DNA from 3 places in the Brevibacillus sp. FSL K6-0770 genome. Region 3 is predicted to be linked to each of the others. Evidence: predicted binding sites of a transcription regulator. Region 3 holds the regulator's gene; each other region holds the start of a gene.

The links. Region 3 encodes LexA, which represses DNA repair genes until DNA is damaged. Its sites were predicted from a motif close to CGAACATATGTTCG; they were not measured.
Region 1: the regulator LexA is predicted to act here: its motif matches at 2,067-2,080, upstream of uvrB (excinuclease ABC subunit UvrB).
Region 2: the regulator LexA is predicted to act here: its motif matches at 1,913-1,926, upstream of NST23_RS18560 (WYL domain-containing protein).

The regions. Positions count from the first base shown of each region.
Region 1 is NZ_JBBOBQ010000001.1:5,347,528-5,351,911, forward strand. Features, by position in the region: gene uvrB (excinuclease ABC subunit UvrB) at 13-1,989, opposite strand; gene NST23_RS25425 (flagellar hook assembly protein FlgD) at 2,168-3,100, shown strand; gene NST23_RS25430 (hypothetical protein) at 3,164-4,384, opposite strand, start outside.
Region 2 is NZ_JBBOBQ010000001.1:3,936,223-3,940,606, reverse strand. Features, by position in the region: gene NST23_RS18575 (hypothetical protein) at 35-358, shown strand; gene NST23_RS18570 (hypothetical protein) at 531-821, shown strand; gene NST23_RS18565 (glycosyltransferase) at 1,165-1,818, shown strand; gene NST23_RS18560 (WYL domain-containing protein) at 1,945-2,160, shown strand; gene NST23_RS18555 (hypothetical protein) at 2,987-3,493, shown strand; gene NST23_RS18550 (VanW family protein) at 4,037-4,384, opposite strand, start outside.
Region 3 is NZ_JBBOBQ010000001.1:3,352,221-3,356,604, forward strand. Features, by position in the region: gene crcB (fluoride efflux transporter CrcB) at 1-180, opposite strand, end outside; gene NST23_RS15565 (DUF896 domain-containing protein) at 277-474, opposite strand; gene yneA (cell division suppressor protein YneA) at 567-902, opposite strand; gene lexA (transcriptional repressor LexA) at 1,215-1,838, shown strand; gene NST23_RS15580 (DUF456 domain-containing protein) at 1,885-2,370, opposite strand; gene NST23_RS15585 (DUF4269 domain-containing protein) at 2,497-3,066, shown strand; gene NST23_RS15590 (CD3324 family protein) at 3,351-3,665, shown strand; gene NST23_RS15595 (FusB/FusC family EF-G-binding protein) at 3,836-4,384, shown strand, end outside.

The sequences.
Region 1 (4,384 bases), 2.0 Mb from region 3:
AAGTACCTCTCCTTAGAGTTCCGCCTTCAGTTCCAAAATCAAATCACGCAGTTCGGCCGCACGTTCGAACATCAAGTTGCGCGCTGCTTCCTTCATTTCTTCTTCCATACGCTCGATAACAGCCAGTCGATCCTTCTTCGGCATCTTCTTGAAGTCCGCATGTGGCAAATAGTCTGCTTTTTCCTCTGCCACCTTGGTCGCCTCGATCACTTCGCGCACGGCCTTTTTCACCGTTTGCGGCGTAATTCCGTGTTTCTCGTTGTAAGCAATCTGAATGGCGCGCCTGCGCTCTGTCTCGCGAATCGCGGAGTTCATCGAATCTGTCATTTTGTCGGCGTACATGATGACGCGCCCCTCAGCGTTACGGGCTGCCCGGCCGATCGTCTGAATCAGCGAACGCTCGTTGCGCAGGAAGCCTTCTTTATCGGCATCCAAAATCGCCACAAGCGATACTTCCGGCAAGTCCAAGCCTTCCCGCAGCAGGTTGATCCCGATCAGCACGTCAAATTCGCCCAAACGCAAGGAACGCAAAATTTGCATCCGTTCGATCGTCTTGATGTCGGAGTGCAGATAGCGTACCTTGATTCCGATTTCCTTGAGGTAGTCCGTCAAGTCCTCGGACATTTTTTTCGTCAGAGTCGTGACCAGTACGCGCTCGTTTTTGGCAATCGTCGCCTGGATTTCCCCGATGAGATCGTCAATCTGTCCTTTGATCGGGCGAACCGAGATCGTCGGATCGATCAGCCCTGTTGGACGGATGACTTGCTGCACCACTTCCGGGCAATGCTCCAGCTCGTACGGGCCGGGTGTTGCAGAAATGTAGATAGCCTGGTTGACCTTTTCCTCAAACTCCTGGAATTGCAGCGGCCGGTTGTCCTTCGCAGACGGCAGGCGGAATCCGTGCTCAACCAGGACGTTTTTGCGCGCCTGGTCGCCGTTGTACATCCCCCGCACTTGCGGCAAAGTCATGTGCGACTCGTCGATCAGCAAAAGGTAGTCCTCCGGAAAGTAGTCCATCAAAGTGTACGGAGCGTGCCCTGCTGGCAGCCCTGTCAAATGTCGCGAGTAGTTTTCAATCCCGGAGCAAAAGCCCATCTCCAGCATCATTTCGACATCGTAGCGCGTGCGCTGTTCCAATCGCTGCGCTTCCAGCAGCTTTCCCGCCGCTTTAAGCTCGGCCAATCGCTCTTCCAGCTCCACTTCGATGCTTTGAACGGCCAGCTTCATTTTTTCTTCGCGGGTGACATAGTGAGAAGCAGGGAAAATGGCTACGTGGTCGCGCTGTCCCAAAATCTCTCCGGTCAGCACATCGATAGAGGTAATCCGCTCAATTTCGTCCCCGAAAAACTCCACACGAATAGCCTGTTCGCTCTGCGACGCGGGAAAAATCTCCACGACGTCTCCACGAACCCGGAAGGTCCCGCGTGTGAAGTTGATATCATTGCGCGTGTACTGAATGTCGACCAGGCGATGCAAAATCTCGTCTCGGCCTTTTTCCATCCCCACTCGCAGCGACAGCAACAGTTCCTTGTACTCTTCAGGCGAACCCAAACCGTAAATACAAGAGACCGAAGCGACAATGATGACGTCCCTCCGCTCAAACAACGCACTGGTCGCCGAGTGACGCAGCTTGTCGATCTCGTCGTTGATGCTGGAGTCTTTTTCAATAAATGTATCCGATTGGGGAATGTATGCTTCTGGCTGATAGTAGTCGTAGTAGCTGACGAAGTATTCCACCGCGTTATTCGGGAAAAACTCCTTGAACTCTGCGCAAAGCTGGGCAGCCAGTGTCTTGTTGTGCGCCATCACCAGCGTCGGCTTGTTCACCTGGGCAATTACTTGGGCAGCCGTAAACGTCTTTCCCGTACCTGTTGCACCGAGCAGTGTCTGGTGCCGCTTGCCTGCCTGGATGCCTGCCACCAGTTCGGCGATAGCGGTCGGCTGGTCACCGGACGGTTGATACTCCGATACCAATTCAAAACGCTCCATTCCCTCGTTCATCTCCTCGTTGCAAGACTGTTCTATTTCCATTATAACACAATTTAAGCTCTGATAAGCCAGAAATTCGAACAAATGTTTGTCTTCATCCTTCGACAGATTATACCGATAATAAGTAGTAGTGTACAAGTATGTACGGTTAGACTCGCCACCTTCAGGGAGGATCGACATGTCAGATATCGGAACCACCGTTAAAAATAATCCTTATATACAGCCACACATGAGCTACCAGGGCAAAAAAGAGTTCTCGGCAGAGCTGGATAACAATGCGTTCATGAAGCTTTTGCTGGAACAGTTGAAGCATCAGGACCCTACATCCCCGATGGATAACTCGCAGTTCATTCAGCAAACGAGCATGATGACCATGGTGGAGCAAATGAAAAAGATGTCCACTTTGATGGAGCAATCCAACAACAGCATGCTGACGCTGGAAAAATACGAAGCGCTGACGGGTCGCACCGCAACCTACTCCCTCACGACCAAAGACGAAGTAACGGGAGAAACTGCGACTCAAACAAAAGAAGGCGTGCTGGAAGCCGTCTACATGGACAAAGGCAAAATATACTTCCGCATTACTGGAGAGACTAACCCGATTCCGCTTGCAGACATCAAAGGACTGGAGTCGCAAGGCATGACGGGGAATGCGCTGGACAGCAGTCTCAAGTTCATGAATATGATCGGCAAAGACGTTTCGTACAAAACGACCAAAGAAATAGACAAAGACGGAAACCCGGCTACTACGGACGACATCACAAAAGTCGACGAAATCGCCAACGCCGTCATCACCGGGTTCACAACAAAAGACGGAATCACTCAGTTCTCGCTGAACAACGGTCAGACGGTCAAGCTCGATCAGGTCGTCGGCATGAGCGTGAAGCCGGAAAACAATGCCATGAGCAACTCGTTGCAATATGCACAAATGATCGGTTTCAACGTCACTTACACAGAAAGCCAAACCAACACGGACGGTTCAAGCTCAAACAACAGCCTGAATGGCGTCATCAAGGCTGTCAGCATGAAAAACGGCATCGTAGAGTTCGTCTTGGCTGATGACAAAAAAATTGCGCTGAATCAAATCACCGGATTTGAAGCGAGCGCCTAGTCTAGTTACACACAAAAGCCGCCTCTTCTGTAACGCAGAAAGAAGGCGGCTTCTTATTTTTGCTTATTCTTTGATAATGGTCTGCCCCGTCAAAGCATCAACGTACACCGTCGTGTCAATCTTGGCATTTGCTCCGCAGAAGCAGTGCGCGCGAGTTTGCCGGAAAGACAGGTCGTAGCCCAGTTTAAAGGTAATCGCATTCGTCTGCGCATCCCGCTGGTGAATGTAGTTCAGTTCAAGCGGCAATACGCCGAGTAACCGATCCATGGCAGCCTGCTCCTTGATCGCCTTGGAGCTTGCAGGGTACACCACGTTTTCCGGACGGTTTATGCTGACTTCTTCGATTTTGCCCGTCCATGAATTTACTTTGACCGTATACATGCCAGCTTCTTCACTCTGTCCGATTCGGTAGACCGGGACATTTCCCAGCAGTGGATCAAGAGCCAGCGAGGTGTACTTCTCGTCGCCGATATCCGTCACTCGCAGCTGGTTGCTGCCGGAAAGAACAAGCCGCTTCAACAGCATTTCCACTGTTTTGCGATCGCGGTTTTTGTCGGTTTTGGCAGCAGCCCCTGGTTCATTCGCCTGTCTGTAAATAAACTGCTGCATCTGTCCCGTCTTGGCATCTGTTACGAGCATGATGTGCTGCCCCTCAGCCTTACTGACGCCCTCTGGGAACTGGCCGATTTGGTATTTCTTGTCCTGGTCAGTTGCGTCCTTTTGGAAGTGGCCCCAGATAAAATAGCGCACAGCCTCACCGTTGTCGTGTTTCTCCTCCAAAATGGTCATCGGCAATCTTGCCGTTTCCAGTTTGAACAGGATGCGCAGCAAGTTGCGTGCCTCTTTCTCCGTTTGGGCCGTCCATTTTTCTCCTGTACCGGTTACATTTAAAATTTGCGGCAATTTGTCAGGTGCGGCCAACTTTTTACCGCTCGCGGCATCCACTGCGCTTCCTGTATGTTCATTCGCAATGATGCCGCCTTTAACGATATAGGCAAGCTTCGCTTCCGTCCGGTTTGGCTGGTCCTGCTCCGGCAACAAATAGACCAGCTCCAGCGGTCGGCTCGCCTTCCATTGCGTCAGAGCTTGTGCAGGAGACAAGACGCGTTGCGCGGAAGGAAGCGTCGCAGGATTTATTTTTTCGTACAAGCGTCCGTCAAATGTTTCAAACGCGATGATCCGTCCCGCTGCGTCAAAGCTGACAAAGTTGTCGTAGGCGTCGTCCAACGCTACATTGTTTACTTTGCGGACGAGTCTGACCGTGAGTTTGCCGCCTGCTTTCGT
Region 2 (4,384 bases), 580 kb from region 3:
GAATAGCGATACGACACCACCAACATTCACATTTGTGAATCACGATTATCGGATTGGAGCCACAGATGCTGATCTGAAGTTCAATGTGAATGAGGATGGAACCCTCTATTTTGTTGTAGTTCCTAGCAATGCTTCCGCACCGAACAGCTCTCAGATTAAGGCAGGAACTGACGGACAAGGGAACCTTGCAGTAGATAGTGGTTATATCGCAGCGAGTTTTAGTAGCCCAAATAATGTCCATCTAAGTGGATTGACTCCTGGTCATACCAACTACACTCTTTATGTAACAGCTGAAGATGCAGCTCACAATGCTTCTTCGCCTATCGGTTTGCCTTTCTATACTGGTACTGCAGATTAGACAGCGCTCCATCAGTCATTACTTTCGAAGTCGCTCAACCGAGCGGCTTTTTCTTTTGGAAAGGGGGAAGGAACACGGTTGTTCTAGAATCACTTGGAAGTTGGGTGCAAAATACGAGTAAAGTCTTGGATCAGACAGTGCACCTGTCACATTCTCACCAGACGGGCCAGTAATGGCAGCAGGACATGACGCTTCAACAACTTATGCATTGATTCCGCTAAGTGCTAGTAGAATTGTGTCACTTGGATCACTCAGCAGAAGCGTTTTCCAGAAGATATGGAAGACGGGTGACGTTGCTGACCCAGCGTACCCGCATAATTTGATCAAGTTGATTGAGACGGATAGGCCAGATAAGTATGATGTTGATAAGCCTGACAATTTTATCGATAAAGAAACGTCTACGGCCTTCAAGCTGGAGAGCTGGAAACGTGAAGCCGGCTTGAAGGCAATTGACAGTGTTTGACTGCCAAAAGACTACTGAACAACTCGAACGCCTGGAAAAAGCGATTGACCAACGATCCAGCAGGCGGACTGAGCGAGTTGCCCTGGCTTATGTTTACGATGCCTGACCGGATGACAGAAAAAACAACGCGACAAAAGCACGGCCCTCCGTCCGGAGGATAACCGGGGAGGGCTGTTGCCTGTTTAAACAACTCCATGAGCATTTCATCTATCTCTTGGCAACCATTGAAAACCAACCCTAAATAACCTCAAAGTGGCAAGTGCAATGTATAAAATCAGGTATCTCAACCATAATAAAACAGCCTGAAAAGACTTATTTCCTATGAACAGAGGAGCAGATGAATATGAAAATCAAACGGATGCTTGCGTTACTGTTGACCTTGGCACTCGTTTTTAGCATGATGCAGGCAGTAGTATCCGTGCAAGCCAAAGAGGGGAAGGCCGCTGATTCAGTTTGCCTAAGTCCCAAAATGGTGCAGTTGAAGACAGATATGCAGAAAGTCTGGATCGACCATACAATATGGACGAGAAGCTACATTGTCAGTGCCATATCGAATCGTCCAGACCAGCAGGACGTTTTGGACCGACTTTTGCAGAACCAGCAGGATATCGGGAATCTGATCAAGCCTTATTATGGGGAAGCCGCCGGAAATAAGCTGGCTGATCTTCTCCGAGAGCATATTTTGATCGCTGGGAAAATTGTAGCGGCTGCCAAAGCGGGCAATCAGGCGGATGTGAAAAAGCTGGAGGCGGATTGGCATAGAAACGCTGACGATATTTCGAAATTTTTAAGTGCAGCGAATCCGAACTGGCAGTTTAAAACGCTGCAAGATATGCTTTATGCGCACCTTCAATTGATTACGGAAATAGTTCTGAACTGTCTCAAAGGAGATTGGAAAGCGGATATTGCAGCAACGGACAAAAACGAGATCCATATGATTCATTTGGCGGACATTTTGACAGAAGGCATCGTCAAGCAATTCCCTGAAAAATTTTAACCGGGTAGCTATAGGGCAGTTCGACGCTTCTGCAAAGCTCCACAAGTGTGGAGCTTTTTTTATTTGCATATTCGTATTATGTTCGCATATAATACAAACAAACGTTCCTATATGGAGGCGAACAGCATGAAAAGGCAACTGCAAAGAGCCATACAACAGCATCAGTACATCCGGATTATTTACCTTGGCAGTGACGGCCGCACTACACAGCGAACTTTGCGTCCCATCGAAATTTCAGACGACCGACTAAAAGCGTACTGCCTCACGAGAAAAGCGCCGCGTGTCTTTGTAATCGACAACATCCTTGCGGTACAGTCAGTGGCGAACCGCCATGCTGTCTGATCTCTTGTAACATATGGAAGGGTTGGTGTGTTGAGATAGCATTCCAGATAGACAATCCGTTCTCGATCCGATTTGTTCTGCCGAAGCAACGAGAAGGGGTCCTTCAGCTGAAGAAAGACGAGAAACTGGTAAAATGCCTCCTTTAAGTGGGGTATTTCGCGTCAGCAAGGTTCTATTTTTTCGGATCTCGACCTGGTCGTTCCACCGCGGGCGCATCTCTGTGATGTACTTCTTATCTATGTAACGGCTGGACATTTTTGTGATGCTTTGAAAGTGGATTAGTTCCAGCTGTGTAACATCGCCGCTGAGAATGTTTCGCGCTGCGATTTTGAAAAAATTTTCCGCTCACGCTTCTTCATGCCTGTTACCGGTTACCTCTCGTCGTTTATTAAAATCTTTCTCCCGATGTCCTTACTTAGCGAAGGCGCTATTAAGCGCTAAACTAAGGAGGAGATTGTGATGATGAAAAAATTTCTGAATTGGGCCCGTCGTTATGGCAATTGAAATGATCATCCATTGGTTTAACTGATCTTCTGGCATGGGGCTGGAGATTCAATTATCCCGCCATTCATCAAATCGCGCGGGTTGAAACGATAACTTTAGTTAGCTGCAAGATAAGCTTGCTCCCTTTACCCTAAATCTGCCCGTTGTAAATCGTTATCTTCTTATTTGTTGATGGAACGCCGTGTGCGATGAAAGTCGCTCGCACGGTGTAGGTCCAGGGTGACCCGGAAATAGCTTATCAGTAACAATCGAACAGACAGCACTAAGTGCGGAGCAAGTCCAATTTAGATGGAGGTGGTCAGATAGCGACTATGCCGATTACATGGTGGCTTATGTAAATGGGCAGGAATACAGGGTCTTCAATTACGGAGAGACTTATGGATTTGGTGCTATTAAAACATTACGTGCGGATACAAGCTATGACATCACGCTTCATTTTTACAAGAATAATGTCAATATCGCCCAAGGCGAACTGCATATCGTTACACCGCACGATGATACAATTACTCCAAACGTGAATGCAATGCTTGGAAATCACACATCGACCACGGCAGATTTTGAGATTTGGTCAGATGAGCCCGGGACTATTTACTATATCTTCGTTAGGGACGCGGATTTTAACGTTATGCCTAATAAAAGTTTGATTATGGCCGGGAATGATCCGAGAATCGTACGATCTGGACAATTGAATGTAACAGCCGATCAACGGAAACAGGTGCTTTTGGATGGATTTACTATTACCGAGCCAGGATATTGGACACTTTATTTAGTATCGGAGGATTCGGCGGGTAATATTTCAAGTATCCAAGGAGCAGGGTTTTCTCTGTGAAAAACGTCGATACTTTTTTCAGCAAACGGGATGTGACTGCTTGCGGTCAACAAAACGGTCATGTCGTTTGTTGATCCAAACAAATTAGTCGTTGGCGGCTGATCCTTAGGATTTATCTGGGGTTTTTTCTTGGAAAAGCTTGAGTAAAGTGCGGAAGAGTCGGTCAACCGAGCGGCTTTTTTGACAAGGAAGATGAATAAAGGTAATGAGGACATTTGCCAATAACTGCCCTAATCACCAGAGGAGCAAGTCAGAGAGAGGCACAATCGAGCTGGACTTCCTTCCTTTATGGCTTATGGCTCGCAACGATTTCGGTCGTGCCAAACATGCAGATTGAACAGCCTGAAGTGGCTGAACGTCTAATCGAGTGTCAGCTAACGGGTAAAGACATGTTGGCTAAAGAATCTTTACATTCGTACCGCAAAAAAGGGGGCAGGAAACAGGGCAGGCAAGATAGCAAATGTTTTGGCAGAACGGAACAGCGGGTGTTGACCACTCAACAACTTTTGCATTACGGCAAATCAAGATAGGTTCTTGATGCCCCTACCGAGTTATTTCATATTTGACTTCAGAATAATTGTGAATCATCAATTCTTCATGCAGAAGATTCCCGGTTCGTTTATCAATGACTCTCCTCCATATTTCGTTCTCTCTAAAATTTTTCCCGTCTATATGATGGAATTGATGATTTCTTTCTTCCAAATGGTAGGAAAAGGGCAACTCGTTTTCACAAAAGACAATTCCTTTTAGATGTTGGTCGGTTAGCCAAACGTGAAATTGAAATTGATCATTGGTGGGATTAAAGAAACGCAAATCCACGTAATTAAAAAATACGCTTGCCCCACTCCCAAAAGGCAAGACCCTATGCTCGTCTGGAAACGGATCAAAACT
Region 3 (4,384 bases):
TTCGGGAGAAATGCCTCCCCGCTCTTTGCCGATCACAAACAACACGCCGATCAAAAATGAGCCGATGATGTTGGCTAACCAGGTGCCGATTGGCCACCCCGGCTGATTCGCCGCCAAAGACAACCAATAGCGAAACAATGAACCGACAGCACCGCCTACCGCTACAGCCACCCACGCCATCTGTTTTCCTCCTCTGTCGAATACCTGATAGTCATAAGGAACAAAAAGACACCCGAGCGTCAAGCAAGGATGTCTGCCTTATCAATACAAGTGAGCTTAATGTTTGGGACGATTCTCTTCAAGATCTTCCACATAACGGATGGAATCGAGATTCGCTTTCAGCGATGCCTTGACCGCATCAATGTACTTTTGTCGCAGAGCTTGCTGCTCTTGCTTTTCCTCATCGGTCAAACCAACCTCGCGCGATTTTTTGACCAGTTCGTTGATTCGTTTGATTTCCGCGTCAGATACCACGTACGGTTCCTCCCACCCAGTAGTAATGCCGTTTAATTATATCACATCAGGGCGAACTCGCAAGATGGAGACGAACCGGCAAGTGCTTTCTATCATTTCGGATCGGGAATGAGCAAGGTCTGTCCCGGATAAATCAGATTGCTCTGCAGATCGTTCGCCTCTTTAATATCCTGGATCAGATCGCGTACATCGACCGTCTCCGTTTGATGGCGGACTGCAATGGTCCACAAGCTGTCACCGTCGCGAACCGTCACTTCTGTTCCTTTTAGCGGTTCAGCGTGCGAAGAAGCAAACACCAGTTCGGTCAACAAGTAAAAAAAGAGAGAAAACGTAATCAGGAACAACAGGGCTTGGCCTCTGGTAATACCAAAACGGACGCGACGGGACGATTCTTTTTCAAAACGGTTAGGAATAGACATGACATTCATGGGATAACCTCCTGCAAACATACGTTCTATAAGTTCGTATTCCAATCATAAATGAGAACATATGTTCATGTCAATACGAAAACCTGCCCCTTTGCAAAATTCACGCAGGTGACGGCAAGATGGCCAATTCCCCTTTTGGTATGGGACAATCCGCGAACAGCCATGCTTCTGGCTCGCACCAACCATTCGACAAGAAACGTTCTTTCGGGCAAAAATTCCTGTTCGCCTTTTTATCGAACTTATGTTTGTCGAACGCAAGCTCCCATGGTATAATATAGGAAAATATGTTCGAGAAATCAGGGGTGTCTTTTTATGTCAAAATTATCTAGCAGACAACAAGCCATCATCGAATTCATTCGGAAGGAAGTTCGCGACAAAGGTTATCCTCCATCTGTGCGCGAAATCGGCGAAGCTGTCGGACTGGCTTCCAGCTCTACCGTACACGGCCACTTGGCCCGCCTGGAAAAGAAAGGCCTGATTCGCCGCGACCCGACCAAACCGCGCGCGATCGAGCTGTTGTCTGAAGAAGATCGCTTCCAGGACAACTTCGAAGACTCCGTTGTCCGCGTTCCTGTCATCGGGAAAGTAACCGCCGGGCAACCGATCACGGCGATTGAGGACGTAGAGGAATACTTCCCGCTTCCAGAAAATATCGTGACTTCAGACAAGGTGTACATGCTGCGCGTGTCCGGAAACAGTATGATCGACGCCGGAATCCTCGACGGAGACTACGTCATCGTGCGCCAGCAGCATGTAGCAAACAACGGAGATATCGTTGTCGCCATGACCGAAGAAGACGAAGCAACCGTCAAGCGCTTTTTCAAAGAAAAAAACCACTTCCGTCTCCAGCCTGAGAACGCCACGATGGAACCGATCATTTTGGACGCCGTTTCCATTCTCGGCAAAGTCATCGGCGTCTACCGCCTCATTCACTAATTTCGCGGCATACAAAAAGGACAGCCATCGCTGTCCTTTTTTCTCTCTATCTGGCGAGGAAAAACCAGATAATCATGGTCACCTGCAACACTACTTTGACTACTGCGCTTCCCAAAAAGCCGATCAGGGAGCCAAAGCCCGCTTTGACCGCCCGCTCGAAAGGCTGGTTCTGCACCAACAGCTCCACCAGCACGACGAAGACAAACGGCAAAATGATCATCCCAAATGGCGGGAACACGAAAATCCCGAGAAAAATCCCTGCGGCAGCCGCCACCGACGACCATTTGGAGCCGCCGTATTTTTTCACGAAATACATGTTGGTCAACAAGTCAGCGCCGTACAGCAATATACTGAATACCACCATTCCCCACCAGAAGGACGCTGGCAACCCCGCTCCCGGATCTGCTATGAAAAAGTGGTAGAGCAAAAAGCCTGCCCACAGCAAAATCGTATCGGGTAACACAGGCAAAAATATACCTGCAATACTGAGCGCGAATAGCACCAAAACAACGATCCAGAGTAAAATATCCATCTGCATGCACTCCCCTCACATAGGTAATACGAGCAAAAGCGATTTTTGTTGCACACTTGTTTTCGCGAATCTATCATACTTGTTGCGACAAACATCTGCAAATACCGAAGGAAACAGGAGTTTTCTATGACGAGAAACTGGCGTGATCTCACCTATTTGCAAAACGGTACAGCAAAACAGCAAACAGCCGCACGAGCCATCGAACAAAGCGCGGTCTTGCAACGCCTGCAAGCTTTTGATCCGGTGCTCGCCGGAACGATTCCGCTCGACATCGATCTTGGCGACAGTGATTTGGACATCGTCTGCGAATGCTACGATCTTGAGCTGTTCGCCGAGATCGCCCGCAGCTTTTACGCAGACTGCGAAGGATACCAGGAAGCCCGCATGCCGGTACAAGCTGTGCCCACATGTCTTGTCTCCTTTTTTGCCCACGGCTTCTGGTTCGAGCTTTTTGCCCAACCGCGCCCCGTCGAACAACAAAACGCGTATCGGCACATGATCATCGAACATCGCTTGCTGCAACTGGCAGGACCGAAAGCGCGACAGCACATCCGCCAGCTCAAGCAAAACGGCTTGAAGACAGAGCCAGCTTTTGCCTCCTATTTTCACATCCCAGGAGCTGACCCGTACCAAGCGTTGCTTGCGCTGGAGCCATGGACAGATGATCAGTTGCTTGACCTGATCGTCGGCCGATAAGCCGCAAAGATCGTGTTTTTTGAGTAACGTGGCAAAGCGCTCGCAAACATCTGCGCATGAAAATCGCTGCAAGATGATCTATAATGGAAGGAACTGCGCAGAGTTTGCGTACTGCACAGGAAGGTATGAATCGTGATCGAGGGGGTGTATGGTTGGTGAATGGATTCAGTTTGCCAGATACTGCAGCGTCTCATGCAAAGCCTGGAAATAGAAAGGCGATACTTTGCATGAGGTGGACAGTCGTTTAGACAATACATCGCCTACCGTTATGTATCTCATTTTTTATTTTCCGGCTTTGCCCCTTATTTGAATGCCAAAATAAGGAGCGAGCGAAAATGAAATATGCGAATGCAGCCAATATGCTGCCAGAAAGCCTGATTGCAGAAATCCAGAAGTATGTGCAAGGGGAAACCATCTATATCCCGAAGTCAAAAACCACGCATTATAAATGGGGAACCCGCTCTGGCGGAAGAAAACAGCTGGATGAAAGGAACAACCTGATCCGCAACGCTTTTCGCGAAGGTGTGTCCATTCCACAGCTGGCCGAACAGTATTTTCTCTCGATCGAAACGATCAAAAAAATCGTATATGTCAAATAGACTCAGGCACTGATCTGTCCCCAAGACGATCAGTGCTTTTTCTATGCCGAGTTTTGTTTAGAATCGTTCTCTCCCTATCAAGCGCAGCCGTTTGCTTTTAAAGTAAAAGAGACAAAACTGCTGCGTTCTTCCACCAGCGCAGCGGACACATACAGGAGGTACACGATCACATGCAACCGTTTATTTTTCCCCACCACTACAACTTTATCAAATGGCAGGTGCAAAACTTGTTGAATGCGTATACGGGCAGCACGGATTTGAACGTCATCCGGGCACGAAAAGACATTGCGCAGGAAGCGGTTTTTCAGCTGTTCGCTGATCTTTCTGACGAACAAAGACAACTGCTTGCGCCAATCCGTTCGCTGAAAGAAAAGAACGAAGCCAAACAGTTTCTGCTGTCTTTGTCGCCTTATGTTGTTCCGTTTCCCGCCGTTACCGAGCAAGCGATCAAAAAAATGTACCCGAAGATCAAGAAGCTCAAGCCACCAGTAGCCGCCGAGCTTCCGTATGCCGAGTTGTCGTACATCAGTTGGTTCGACAACGGTTCTGATAAAAAATTTATCATCGCCAACTACCCCGACAAGCTGATCGGTATCCACGGCACTTTTACGCCCATGGCGAAGAAAGGCATCTGTGCCATCTGCAACAAAGTTTCCGACATCGGCATGTTCGTCCTGGAAGCACGCGGTTCAAGTGACGGCACGTATTTGAAAAAAGGA